DNA from 2 places in the Streptomyces sp. NPDC048565 genome. Region 2 is predicted to be linked to the other one. Evidence: predicted binding sites of a transcription regulator. Region 2 holds the regulator's gene; the other holds the start of a gene.
What was found. Region 2 encodes HrcA, which represses chaperone genes, less so after heat shock. Its sites were predicted from a motif close to TTNGCACTCNGNNNNNCNGAGTGCNAA; they were not measured.

Region 1 (7,071 bases), on a different contig from region 2:
TCCTGAACACGACGACGCCGGCCCCCGGGAAGAATCCCGGGGGCCGGCGTCGTACGGATACTGCGGGTACCGCCTGGAGTTCCTGATCCGAGGATCAGAAGTCCATGTCACCGCCCGGCATGCCGCCCGGAGCGGCCGCAGCGGCCTTCTCCGGCTTGTCGGCGATGACGGCCTCGGTGGTGAGGAAGAGCGCGGCGATGGACGACGCGTTCTGCAGGGCGGAGCGCGTGACCTTCGCCGGGTCGATGATGCCCTCGGCGATCATGTCGACGTACTCGCCGGTCGCGGCGTTGAGGCCGTGACCGATCGGCAGGTTGCGCACCTTCTCGACGATGACGCCACCCTCGAGACCACCGTTGACGGCGATCTGCTTGAGCGGGGCCTCCAGCGCGAGCTTCACGGCGTTGGCGCCCGTGGCCTCGTCACCGGTCAGGTCGAGCTTCTCGAAGACGGCCGAGGCCTGGAGCAGAGCCACGCCACCACCGGCGACGATGCCCTCCTCGACGGCGGCCTTGGCGTTGCGCACCGCGTCCTCGATGCGGTGCTTGCGCTCCTTGAGCTCCACCTCGGTGGCGGCGCCGGCCTTGATGACGGCCACGCCGCCGGCCAGCTTCGCGAGGCGCTCCTGGAGCTTCTCGCGGTCGTAGTCCGAGTCGGAGTTCTCGATCTCGGCGCGGATCTGCTTGACGCGACCCTGAACCTGGTCGCTCTCGCCACCGCCGTCGACGATCGTCGTCTCGTCCTTGGTGATGACGACCTTGCGGGCGGTGCCGAGCAGGTCGAGGCCGGCGTTCTCCAGCTTGAGACCGACCTCCTCGGAGATGACGGTGCCACCGGTGAGGATGGCGATGTCGCCGAGCATGGCCTTGCGGCGGTCACCGAAGCCCGGAGCCTTGACGGCCACGGACTTGAAGGTGCCACGGATCTTGTTGACGACCAGCGTCGACAGAGCCTCGCCCTCGACGTCCTCCGCGATGATCAGCAGGGCCTTGCCCGACTGCATGACCTTCTCGAGCAGCGGAAGGAGGTCCTTCACGTTGCTGATCTTGGAGTTGACGATCAGGATGTACGGGTCGTCGAACGACGACTCCATGCGCTCCATGTCGGTGGCGAAGTACGCCGAGATGTAGCCCTTGTCGAAGCGCATACCCTCGGTGAGCTCAAGCTCCAGACCGAAGGTCTGGGACTCCTCGACGGTGATGACGCCTTCCTTGCCGACCTTGTCCATAGCCTCGGCGATCTTGGCGCCGATCTCGGTGTCAGCAGCGGAGATGGAGGCCGTCGAAGCGATCTGCTCCTTGGTCTCCACGTCCTTCGCCTGCTCCAGCAGAGCGGCGGAGACGGCCTCGACGGCCTTCTCGATGCCACGCTTCAGAGCCATCGGGTTGGCACCCGCGGCGACGTTGCGCAGGCCCTCGCGGACGAGCGCCTGCGCGAGAACGGTTGCGGTGGTCGTACCGTCGCCGGCGACGTCGTCCGTCTTCTTGGCGACCTCCTTGACCAGCTCCGCACCGATCTTCTCGTACGGGTCCTCGAGCTCGATCTCCTTGGCGATGGAAACACCATCGTTGGTGATCGTGGGCGCGCCCCACTTCTTCTCGAGGACGACGTTACGGCCCTTGGGGCCGAGGGTGACCTTGACGGCGTCGGCGAGCTGGTTCATCCCGCGCTCGAGACCGCGCCGTGCCTCCTCGTCGAACGCGATGATCTTGGCCATGTGAAGTGGTCCTCCCGGACAGGGGTGGATTTCTCCGGACCGAGTGGCGCCCGCGACGGACGGCCAGCGTGCTCGGTGGTTCATTGCTCCACCGCGCCTGCGGGCCTCACCGGCCCGGTCCAAGTTTCTGTCACTCTCACCTGGAGAGTGCTAACGCCAATGATTAGCACTCGACCCCTGCGAGTGCAAGCGCCTTCGAAGAAGGGGCGGCGGCCGGGCGACGGATGGACGCAGGCGTCTCCCTCCGGTCGTGGACGACCGCAGGGCACGCGGAGGACGCACGTGAGGCCCGTACCCCGGTGGGAGGTACGGGCCCCGCGTGTGTGAGTAGCGTCGTCGGCCGACCGCGCCGAGCTCAGCCGACGGCGAGCTTGACCATGTCCGCCTGCGGCCCCTTCTGGCCCTGCGAGATCTCGAATTCAACTCGCTGACCCTCTTCGAGGGTGCGGTACCCGTCCATCTGGATCGCGCTGTAGTGGACGAAAACATCCGCACCACCGTCGACCGCGATGAAGCCGTACCCCTTCTCCGCGTTGAACCACTTGACGGTGCCCTGAGCCATGCCCAACTCCCCTATTACTGGCCCTTGCACGAGCCCGCACTTCGCGGGCCCGGGTCAGAACTCACCCTCCGACAGGAGAGGGTGGCGTGCGCCGGAACGCGTCGACCGCGGCCGAATGTATCTGCCCAACTGCCCTCTGCAACAGGTCAATCGGACGAGAATTCTGGGCACAGGGGATCGCACGCATGGGGCGGATTCACAGGATTCCCGGGCAAGTCGGGCCCGACAAAGGCCACTTATGCCACAAGGAGTTCACTTACTTTGGCTGCATCTTGTCGCGGCCGGGCGCATTCTCATATGCGGGCGGCATGCGCGGCGGCGGGGACTTCCCCAACGGTACCGCGCTCAACCATGCAGAATGACCCCCTCCGCTTCTCTCGCGGACGGGGCCATTCTGCTCACGCTGTGCGGTCGGTCAGCCTCCGGCGACGGCCGGGATGATCGAGACGCCCGCGCCGTCCGGAGTGGCCGCGTCCAGGCCGCCTTCGAAGCGCACGTCGTCGTCGTTGACGTACACGTTGACGAAGCGGCGGAGCTTGCCCTCGTCGTCCAGGACACGGCCGCCGATGCCCGGGTGGTTCTGCTCCAGGGACGCCAGGACCTCGGAGAGGGTCGTGCCCTCGGCCGGGACCTCGGCCTGACCGCCCGTGTAGGTGCGGAGAATGGTGGGGATACGGACCTTGACGCTCATGTGGGTGCCTTCCTCGGGTCTCGGGTGGTCGGGTCAGCCGGCGGCGGCGAGGCCCGCGTCGCGGAACGCGTCCAGGCTGGGCCGGATCGTCGCCGACAGGCCGGTCGTCGGGGCGACCGCGTCGAGCGTCTTCAGACCGTCGCCGGTGTTCAGGACGACGGTGGTGAGGGCCGGGTCCAGCAGACCGGCGTCGATCAGCTTCTTCGTCACACCGACCGTCACACCGCCCGCGGTCTCCGCGAAGATGCCCTCGGTGCGGGCCAGCAACTTGATCGCGTCGACGACCTGCTCGTCGTTCACGTCCTCCACGGCCCCGCCGGTGCGCCGGGCGATGTCCAGGACGTAGGGACCGTCGGCCGGGTTGCCGATCGCCAGGGACTTGGCGATGGTGTCCGGCTTCTGCGGGCGCACGACGTCGTGGCCGGCCTTGAAGGCGGTGGACACCGGCGAGCAGCCCTCGGCCTGGGCACCGAAGATCTTGTACGGCTTGTCCTCGACGAGGCCGAGCTTGATCAGCTCCTGCAGCCCCTTGTCGATCTTCGTGAGCTGCGAGCCCGACGCGATCGGGATGACGATCTGGTCGGGCAGCTGCCAGCCGAGCTGCTCGCAGATCTCGTACGCCAGGGTCTTGGAACCCTCGCCGTAGTACGGGCGGAGGTTGACGTTGACGAAGCCCCAGCCCTCACCGAGCGGGTCGCCGATGAGCTCCGAGCAGAAGCGGTTGACGTCGTCGTAATTGCCCTCGATGCCGACCAGCTCGCCGCCGTACACCGCGGCCATGACGACCTTGCCCTGCTCCAGGTCGTGCGGGATGAACACACAGGACCGGAAGCCGGCGCGGGCGGCGGCGGCCCCCACCGCACCGGCGAGGTTGCCGGTGGAGGAGCAGGACAGGGTGGTGAAACCGAAGGCGCGGGCGGCCTCGACGGCGATGGCGACGACACGGTCCTTGAAGGAGTGCGTCGGGTTGCCGGAGTCGTCCTTGACGTACAGACCGCCGGTCACGCCCAGCTCGCGGGCGAGGTTGTCGGCCTTGACCAGCTTCGTGAAGCCGGGGTTGATGTTGGGCTTGTCCGCGACATCGGAGGGGACCGGCAGCAGCGGCGCATAGCGCCAGATGTTGTTCGGCCCATCGGCGATGCGCTTCTTCAGCTCTTCCGGGGAGCCGCTCGGCAGGTCGTACGCCACTTCGAGCGGCCCGAAACAGGACACGCACGCGAAAATGGGGCCGAGCTCGAAACGTTCGCCGCATTCGCGGCAGGAAAGCGCCGCGGCGGGACCGAGGTCCACTGCGGAAGAATTGGTGTTCGCTGCAACTGTCTGCACAGCCATGATGGCGGAGGCCCTTTCTCCTCATCTTCCCTGCGACGTATTTCGCCACAAGACGGAATTGGCACCTTCCCCACCGTGACCTCGCGGTCGGCAGGAGGGTTGCCGGGACTTCGACGGGCCGTTCCCTCTGTCCCTCTGGATGAGCGCTGTGGCACCGGACCATGGATCCGGGCGTTTATTCGCGGACCGACCCCGACATGCGAGGGTCATCCGCGTTGTTCAAGACTGTAACCGAAGCAGTGGACGGTTGAGATAGTCGTCCGAACCGCGAGATGGATCACATACAGGGAGTACCGACCGTGCTGGAAGAGGTGGAACGCTGGCTGACCAGGCGTTCCTGGTCAGCCGCCGAACGCCCGCTCGGCCTGCTCACAGCCGCGCGGGCGAGGGATCCGCACCGCTCGCGCGTCAGCGTCGTCCTGCCCGCGCTGAACGAGGAGGCGACGGTCGGCGCGATCGTCGCGGAGATCCGGCGCGAGCTGATGGAGAAGGTCCAGCTCGTCGACGAACTGGTGGTGATCGACTCCGGATCCACCGACGCCACGTCCGACACCGCGCGGCGGGCCGGCGCCCACGTCGTGCACCGGGACGCGATACTCCCCCGGATCCCCGCCCTGCCCGGCAAGGGAGAGGTCCTCTGGCGATCACTGCTGGTGACCGGCGGGGACATCGTCTGCTTCGTCGACGCGGACCTCAAGGACTTCTCCGCGGACTTCGTCTCCGGGATCATCGGCCCGCTGCTGACCGACCCCTCGGTGGACTTCGTCAAGGCGATGTACGACCGCCCGCTGGGTGAGGCCGCAGGCCAGGGCGGCCGGGTGACCGAGCTGGTGGCCCGCCCGCTGCTCAATCTGCACTGGCCGCGCCTGGCCGGTTTCGTCCAGCCGCTGGGCGGCGAGTACGCGGTGCGGCGCTCGCTGCTGGAGCAGCTCCCCTTCCCTGTCGGTTACGGAGTGGAGCTGGGCCTGCTCGTCGACGCGCTGCACACCGTCGGCCTGGACGCGCTGGCCCAGGTCGACGTCGGGGTACGCAGACACCGCCACCAGGACGGCCAGGCGCTCGGCCGGATGGCAGCCACGATCTACCGCACGGCGCAGCTGCGGCTCTCCCGCGGCCCCCTGGTGCGCCCCGAGCTCACCCAGTTCGAGCGGGGTCCGGACGGATTCGTCCCGCGCACCCATGCGGTGGACACCGAGGAGAGGCCGCCGATGCGGGAGATCGCGGAGTACGCCTCCCGCCACGCGGCTTAGCCGGTCCGGCGGGAGGGACCCGCTTCACGTTTGGCGGCTTCCCCGACGGGCTAGGTTCGGGTACATGGTCTCCGAGCACGCTGCCCAGGTCCTCGTCGCGTCCAACCGCGGCCCGGTGTCGTACGCACGGCGGGAGGACGGCACGCTCCACTCGAAGCGGGGCGGCGGCGGGCTCGTCTCCGGTCTGAGCGCGGTCGACGACAAGCTGTGGGTGTGCGCGGCCCTCGGCGACGGCGACCGCGAGGCGGTCAGGCGCGGTGTGTCCGAGCCCGGCGTCCGGATGCTCGACATCGACGCCGGGGTCCACGCCGACGCGTACAACGGCATCGCGAACTCGGTGCTCTGGTTCGTCCACCACATGATCTACGAGACGCCGGTGGAGCCCGTCTTCGACGCGGAGTTCCGTCGGCAGTGGGCGTCCTTCGAGACGTACAACCGCGCCTTCGCCGACGCGCTCGCCGAAGAGGCGGGCGAGGGCGCCTCGGTCCTGGTGCAGGACTACCACCTCTCGCTGGTCCCCGGCATGCTCCGCGAGCTCCGCCCCGACCTGCGGATCGGCCACTTCTCGCACACCCCCTGGGCGCCCGTCGACTACTACCGGCTGCTGCCCGACGACATCGGCGAGCAGCTGCTCAAGGGCATCCTGGGCGCCGACCGCGCGGCGTTCCTGACCCGCCGCTGGGCGGACGCCTTCATCAGCTGCTGCACGGAGATCATCGGCGGCACCGGCCGCACCCGGATCGGGGTGCACGGTCTCGGTGCCGACGCGGACTTCCTGCGCCGCCGCTCCCACGAGGCGGACGTGGACGAGCGCATGGAGATCCTGCGGGAGCAGGTGGGCGAGGGCCGGCGCACTATCGTGCGCGTGGACCGCACGGAGCTCTCGAAGAACATCGTCCGCGGACTGCACGCCTACCGGGCGCTCCTGGACGAGCGCCCCGAGTGGCGCGAGCGCGTGGTGCACATCGCCTTCGCCTACCCCTCCCGGCAGGACCTCTCGGTCTACCGCGACTACACGGCGGAGGTCCGGAGGGTCGCCGACGCGATCAACGCGGAGTACGGCACCGAGGGCTGGACGCCCGTCCTGCTCCATGTCGACGACGACTTCGCCCGCTCCCTGGCGGCGTACCGGCTGGCGGACGTGGCCCTGGTCAACCCGATCCGCGACGGCATGAACCTGGTCGCCAAGGAGGTCCCGGTCGTCTCGGACCACGGCTGCGCGCTGGTGCTCTCCCGCGAGGCCGGGGCGTACGCGGAGCTGGGCGAGGACGCGCTCGTGGTCAACCCGTACGACGTGTCGGCGACGGCCGCTGCGCTGCACGAGGCGCTCACGATGGACCCCGACGAGCGGGGCGCCCGCTCGAAGCGCCTGGCCACCGCCGCGACGGCGCTGCCGCCGCAGCAGTGGTTCCTGGACCAGTTGGACGCGTTGCGAGCCTGAGGGCTGTCGTCCGGATCGGGCCGGCTCAGGAGCGGGACGACGCGGTGACGGCGCCGGCCCGGGAGCGGTGGGCGTGGA
Region 2 (7,071 bases):
TGGCCCGCGCACTCTCATTCCGCGGAGGTTCTCGGTGACCCCGGCGGCCACCGCCGCGCGGCGCGGGCGCGTCGGGCCCGCCCGGCGCCCTCGGCTACGACCAGCGCCCGGTGCGTCCCATCAGCAGGGCCGCCGCGGCGGTCCCCGCGGTCGAGGTGCGCAGGACGCTCGGGCCGAGCCGGTAGGCGGGCGCCCCCGCCTCGGTGAAGGCCGCCAGCTCCTGGGGCGCCACCCCGCCCTCCGGGCCCACGACCAGCACGATCGTGCCGCCCGCGGGGAGTTCGGCGGTGGCCAGCGGCTCGCTGCCGCTGTCCCGGTCCTCGTGCAGGACGCCCGCGAAGTCAGCGCCGGCCAGCAGGGCCGCGACCTGCTTGGTCGTCATGGCGTCCGCCACCTCGGGAAAACGCACCCGGCGCGACTGCTTGCCCGCCTCGCGCGCGGTGGCGCGCCACTTGGCGAGGGACTTGAGCCCGCGATCGCCCTTCCACTGGGTGATGCAGCGCGAGGCCTGCCAGGGCACGATCGCGTCGACGCCCGTCTCGGTCATCGTCTCCACGGCGAGCTCGCCGCGGTCGCCCTTGGGCAGCGCCTGGACGACGGTGATGCGGGGCGCGGGCTCGTCCTCCTCGTGGACGCTCGTGAGGCCGGCCACCACGAGCCGGTCCTTGCCCTCGGCCGCCCGTACGACGCCTTCGGCCCAGCGGCCGCGCCCGTCGGTGAGGACGACGTCCTCCCCCGGGTTCAGCCGCTTCACGGACACGGCGTGCCGCCCCTCGGGGCCGTCCAGCACGAACTCCGTTCCGCCGGGCAGCTGTTCGACGACGAACACCGGTGCCGTCACCGGTCACTCCTCACGTTCATGGCCGCACGCGCGGCATCCATCTCTGCGGCGAGCAGGCCCACCAGCTCCCCGGCGGGCAGCTCACGCGCCATCCGGTGGCCCTGGCCCGCCCACAGCGCCATGCCCTGGGCGTCCCCTGCCCTGGCGGCGGCTCTGCGCAGCCCGCTGGTCACCTGGTGCACCTGCGGGTAGGCGGCGGGGGCGTACGCCCCGTGCTCCCGTACGAACCGGTTGACCAGGCTCCGCGCGGGGCGGCCGGAGAAGGCCCGGGTCAGGGCGGTGGTCGTGAACAGCGGGTCGGTCAGGGCCTGCTTGTGCAGCGGGTGCGCCCCCGACTCGGGGCAGGGCAGGAACGCCGTACCGAGCTGGGCGGCGTCGGCCCCGGCCGCGAGGACGGCCGTGATCTGGGAGCCGCGCATCAGGCCGCCGGCCGCGACGACCGGCAGACGCACGGCCTCGCGGACCTCGGCGAGCAGCGCGAGCAGCCCGGTGCCGGTGAGGCCGCCCTCCGGGTCGTCGCGGTGCGTGGACTGATGGCCGCCCGCCTCGGTGCCCTGGACACAGACCGCGCCCGCGCCCGCCCACTCGGCGTCCCGCGCCTCCTGGACCGAGGTGACCGTGACGACGGTGAGCGTGCCGACGGCGGCGAACGCGTCGAGGGTCTCGCGGGTGGGGCAGCCGAAGGTGAAGGAGACCACCGGCACCGGATTCCCCAGCAGGATCGCGACCTTGGCCTCGTAGCCGTCGTCGCCTGCCGCGTCGGGCTCGCCGAGCGGGGTCTCGTACCAGGCGGCCTCACCGGCCAGTTGGTGGCGATATACCTCGACGGCGCCGGTGTCGGCGGCCGGCGGCTGCGGCATGAAGAGGTTGACGCCGAAGGGACCGCTGGTCATCCTCCGGAGCTGCTCGGTCTCTTCGTACATCCCGTCCGCCGTCTTGTATCCGGCGGCGAGGAATCCGATCCCCCCTGCATCGGCGACGGCGGCGGCCAGCTCCGGCCGCGAGGCACCGCCCGCCATCGGGGCCTGCACGATGGGGTAGCGGCAGAGATCCGTGAGCGCCAAGGACATGACGGCATCGTGCCACGTCCCGCGAATCGTGCCGAATCAGCCCTCCGTACCGTGCGGGGCGGTGCCGTACCGGCCCGCACGCACCGCACCGCCCGCCGGTACGGAGACCGGCGGGCGGTGCGGTGACAGGGTTCAGCGGCCGTTGAAGGCGTCCTTCAGACGGGAGAAGAGCCCCTGCTGTCCGGGCTGGAACTGACCCGTGGGCCGCTCCTCGCCGCGCAGCTTGGACAGCTCCCGCAGGAGGCGCTCCTGCTCGGGGTCCATCTTCGTCGGGGTCATGACCTCGACGTGCACGATCAGGTCGCCGCGCCCGCCGCCACGCAGGTGCGTGATGCCGCGCCCGTGCAGCGGGACCGACTGCCCGGACTGGGTGCCCGGCCTGATGTCGATCTCCTCCATCCCGTCGAGCGTCTCCAGCGGCACCTGGGTGCCGAGCGCCGCAGCCGTCATCGGGATGGTCACCGTGCAGTGCAGATCGTCGCCGCGCCGCTGGAACACGGCGTGCGCGACCTCGTGGATCTCGACGTACAGATCCCCCGCGGGGCCGCCGCCGGGGCCGACCTCGCCCTCGCCCGCGAGCTGGATCCGGGTGCCGTTGTCGACACCTGCGGGAATCTTCACGGTGAGGGTGCGCCGCGAGCGGATGCGGCCGTCACCGGCGCACTCGGGGCACGGGGTCGGCACGACCGTGCCGAAGCCCTGGCACTGGGGGCAGGGCCGTGAGGTCATGACCTGACCGAGGAAGGACCTGGTGACCTGGGAGACCTCGCCACGGCCGCGGCACATGTCGCAGGTCTGCGCGGAGGTGCCGGGTGCGGCGCCCTCGCCACTGCAGGTCGTACAGACGACCGCCGTGTCGACCTGGATGTCCTTGGTCGTGCCGAAAGCCGCCTCGTTGAGGTCGATCTCCAGCCGGATCATCGCGTCCTGGCCGCGCCGGGTGCGCGAACGCGGCCCGCGCTGCGCGGCGTTGCCGAAGAACGCGTCCATGATGTCGCTGAAATTGCCGAAGTTGCCGGCTCCGAACCCTCCTGCGCCACCGCCGCCGCCCGAGCCGGACAGCGGGTCACCGCCGAGGTCGTAGACCTGCTTCTTCTGCGGGTCCGACAGCACCTCGTAAGCGGCGTTGATCTCCTTGAACCGCTCCTGGGTCTTCGGATCCGGGTTGACATCCGGGTGGAGCTCGCGGGCGAGCCTACGGAATGCCTTCTTGATCTCGTCCTGAGATGCGTCGCGGCGCACGCCTAGTACGGCGTAGTAGTCCGTGGCCACTTACGAATCCGCCAGGATCTGTCCGACGTAACGTGCCACTGCGCGTACCGCTCCCATCGTTCCGGGGTAGTCCATGCGGGTCGGTCCGACCACGCCGAGTTTGGCGACTGCCTCGTCGCCCGAACCGTAGCCGACCGCGACGACGGACGTGGAGTTGAGCCCCTCGTGGGCGTTCTCGTGCCCGATCCGTACGGTCATGCCTGAATCCGTTGCCTCACCGAGCAGCTTCAGCAGCACGACCTGCTCCTCCAATGCCTCCAGCACCGGCCGGATCATCACAGGGAAGTCATGCCCGAAGCGGGTGAGATTGGAGGTGCCGCCGATGATCAGCCGCTCCTCCGTCTCTTCGACCAGAGTCTCGAGAAGGACGGAGAGCACCGTCGACACGGTCCCCCTGTCCTCGGCCTCGAAGGACTCCGGCAGATCCTGCACCAGCCGTGGGACGTCCGCGAAGCGCCGTCCGACGACCCGGCTGTTGAGCCGGGCCCGCAGATCGGCCAGCGAGGTGTCACCGAACGGTGCAGGGCAGTCGATCATACGCTGTTCGACCCGGCCCGTGTCCGTGATCAGGACGAGCATCAGCCGGGCCGGGGCCAGGAGAAGAAGCTCCACGTGCCGGACCGTCGAGCGGGTCAGCGAGGGGTACTGCACGACGGCGACCTGCCTGGTCAGCTGCGCGAGCAGCCGGACCGTGCGGCCCACGACGTCGTCGAGGTCGACCGCGCCGTCGAGGAAATTCTGAATGGCCCGGCGCTCAGGCGACGAGAGGGGTTTCACACCCGCGAGCCTGTCGACGAAGAGCCGGTAGCCCTTGTCCGTCGGAATACGCCCCGCACTCGTGTGCGGCTGGGCGATGAAGCCCTCGTCCTCCAGCAACGCCATGTCGTTGCGGACAGTCGCCGGGGAGACCCCGAGGCTGTGCCGCTCCGTGAGCGCCTTGGAGCCGACGGGCTCCTCCGTGCCGACATAGTCCTGGACGATGGCGCGCAGCACTTCGAGTCTGCGTTCACTGAGCACCGCGCACACCTCCAGCTGTGGTCCTCCGGCGTCTGCCTGGCACTCTGTGCGTTCGAGTGCCAGCGATCCCCCGGTCAGTGTACGGGGGCGAGGTGGGCCCGGGGCAAGGGCGACCGGCCACGCCCGTCACGGGACCACGCAGGTCGTTGCCGATAGCGTCGCCGTATGGACGCCTCTTGGGAAGAGTTCGGCTGGGAGCGGTTGGGCAACGGTACGGGACGCAGACGCCTCCCCGGCTGGGACGCGACCGCCGCACTGGTCGCGGGGACGGACGGTGTGCTGCTCTACGACACCGGGGCGACGCTCCGGGAGGGAGCCGGACTGCGCACCCAGGCCGAGGCACTGCTGGGCCGCAGGGTGACGCATATCGCACTGAGCCATCCGCACTTCGACCATGTGCTGGGCACCGCCGCCTTCTCCGGGGCGGAGGTCTACGGGGCGGTCGGCACGGCGGAGCTGCTGGGGCGGGGCGCCGAGGAGCTGCGCGCGGACGCCGTACGGCACGGCATGAGCGAGGCGGACGCCACGGCGGCCACGGACGTCCTGGTGGCCCCGAGGCATCAGGTGAGCGGCGAGTGGACACTCGATCTCGGCGGCGGCTTCCAGGTGCTGCTGGCCAATGTGGGGCCGGGCCACAGCGGCCACGACCTGGCGGTCCTGGTGCCGGGCTCCCCCGTCGTGATGCTCTGCGGCGACCTGGTCGAGGAGTCCGGCGAGCCGCAGGCGGGACGCGACGCGGTCCCCTCGCACTGGCCTGCCGCGCTCGACCGGCTGCTGGAGCTGGGCGGCGAGGACGCGGTGTACGTGCCGGGGCACGGGGCGGTGGTGGACGCGGCGTTCGTACGGGCGCAGCGCGATCAGCTGGCGGCCCGCTTCGGCGTGTCGTGAACGGCGTGCCAGGAACGGCGTGTCGTGAACGGGCGTCCGTTTATCGTCGTGCCATGCGCAGCTACCAGCCGGACCTGACTCCGCCGTGGAAGAAGTCCGCTCCCGCCCCCGAGGTCCCCGCCGAGCCCGATCTGGTCGTCGAGGAGGCCGTCAGCGGCTTCTGCGGGGCGGTGATCCGGTGCGAGAAGACGGCCCAGGGGCCGACGGTCACGCTGGAGGACCGCTTCGGCAAGCACCGGGTCTTCCCGATGGAGCCGCGCGGCTTCCTACTGGAGGGCAGGGTCGTCACCCTGGTACGCCCCTCGGCCGGCGGCCCCGCCCGGCCCACGCGCACCGCGTCGGGTTCGGTGGCGGTGCCGGGCGCACGGGCCAGGGTGGCGCGGGCCGGCCGCATCTACGTGGAGGGGCGGCACGACGCCGAGCTCGTCGAGCGCGTCTGGGGCGACGACCTGCGCATCGAGGGCGTGGTGGTGGAGTACCTGGAGGGCGTCGACGACCTCCCGGCGATCGTGCGGGAGTTCGCGCCGGGCCCTGACGCCAGGCTCGGTGTCCTGGTGGACCATCTGGTGCCCGGCTCCAAGGAGTCCCGGATTGCCGCCCAGGTCACCGACGCGCACGTCCTGGTGGTGGGGCATCCGTACATCGACGTCTGGGAGGCCGTGAAGCCCTCGTCCGTGGGCATCCCCGGGTGGCCGGTGGTCCCGCGCGGGCAGGACTGGAAGACGGGCGTGTGCCGTGCGCTGGGCTGGCCGGAGAACACCGGCGCGGCCTGGCAGCACATTCTTTCCAGGGTCGGCTCCTACAAGGATCTGGAGCCGCAGCTGCTGGGCCGGGTCGAGGAGCTGATCGACTTCGTCACCCTGCCCGCCTGAGGCCTCGCGGGTGCGGGGCGGGATGGGGTGGGGCGGGGTGATCAGTCCACCAGGTCCCGCACCACGGCGTCGGCCAGCAGCCGCCCCCGCAGCGTGAGGACCGCGCGGCCCTCGCCGTACGGTCCGGGCTCCAGCAGCCCGTCCGTCACCGCGCGGCCGGCCGCCGCGAGCCCGGCGGGGGCGAGCAGCGACAGCGGGCAGCCGTCGACGAGCCGCAGCTCCAGCAGGATGCGCTCGACCCGGCGGTCCTCGTCGCCGAGCACCTCACGGCCGGCGCCGGGCGAGCGGCCCTCGGCCAGTGCCTGCGCGTAGGCCCCGGGGTGCTTGACGTTCCACCAGCGGACCCCGCCGACGTGGCTGTGGGCTCCCGGTCCCGCGCCCCACCAGTCGGCCCCGCGCCAGTACAGCTCGTTGTGCAGGCAGCGGCCCTCGGGGGTGCGGGACCAGTTCGACACCTCGTACCAGGAGAAGCCCGCCGCGGCCATCGCGTCGTCGGCGATCAGATAACGGTCGGCGTGGACGTCGTCGTCCGTCATCGGGACGTCGCCCCGGCGGATGCGCCGGGCGAGCTGGGTGCCCTCCTCGACGATCAGCGCATACGCCGACACATGGTCGGGGCCCGCTCCGATCGCCGCGTCGAGGGTGGCCCGCCAGTCGTCGTCGGACTCGCCGGGGGTTCCGTAGATCAGGTCGAGGTTGACGTGTTCGAAGCCGGCCGCGCGGGCCTCCGCGACGCAGGCCTCGGGCCTGCCTGGCGTATGGGTGCGGTCCAGGACCTTCAGGACGTGCTGCCGTGCGCTCTGCATGCCGAACGAGACACGGTTGAAGCCGCCTTCCCGCAGCGCCGCGAGATACGCCGGATCGACGGATTCCGGGTTGGCCTCCGTGGTGATCTCGGCGTCATCGGCAAGACCGAACTCCTCACGGATCGCCGCGAGCATCCGGACCAGGTCGGCGGCGGGCAGCAGCGTCGGCGTACCGCCGCCGACGAAGACCGTGCGCACCGGGCGGGGGTCGTCGCCGAGCACCTTGCGGGCCTGGCGGACCTCCTCGGTCAGATGGGCCGCGTAGTTGTCCCTGGACGCCAGGGCGCCGCCGGAGCCGCGCAGCT

Region 1: a site for HrcA is predicted at 1,881-1,907, ahead of groL (chaperonin GroEL). Genes of this name have one in related genera too.

Annotation. Positions count from the first base shown of each region.
Region 1 is NZ_JBEZIH010000017.1:65,996-73,066, reverse strand. It holds gene groL (chaperonin GroEL) at 95-1,717, opposite strand; gene AB0C75_RS21030 (cold-shock protein) at 2,073-2,279, opposite strand; gene AB0C75_RS21025 (MoaD/ThiS family protein) at 2,695-2,970, opposite strand; gene thrC (threonine synthase) at 3,004-4,302, opposite strand; SAM riboswitch class I at 4,321-4,448, opposite strand; gene AB0C75_RS21015 (glucosyl-3-phosphoglycerate synthase) at 4,602-5,552, shown strand; gene AB0C75_RS21010 (trehalose-6-phosphate synthase) at 5,617-6,993, shown strand; gene AB0C75_RS21005 (helix-turn-helix domain-containing protein) at 7,019-7,071, opposite strand, start outside.
Region 2 is NZ_JBEZIH010000004.1:71,697-78,767, reverse strand. It holds gene AB0C75_RS06575 (16S rRNA (uracil(1498)-N(3))-methyltransferase) at 95-841, opposite strand; gene AB0C75_RS06570 (nitronate monooxygenase) at 838-1,911, opposite strand; gene dnaJ (molecular chaperone DnaJ) at 2,044-3,183, opposite strand; gene hrcA (heat-inducible transcriptional repressor HrcA) at 3,184-4,200, opposite strand; gene AB0C75_RS06555 (MBL fold metallo-hydrolase) at 4,366-5,088, shown strand; gene AB0C75_RS06550 (DUF3097 domain-containing protein) at 5,142-5,960, shown strand; gene hemW (radical SAM family heme chaperone HemW) at 6,002-7,071, opposite strand, start outside.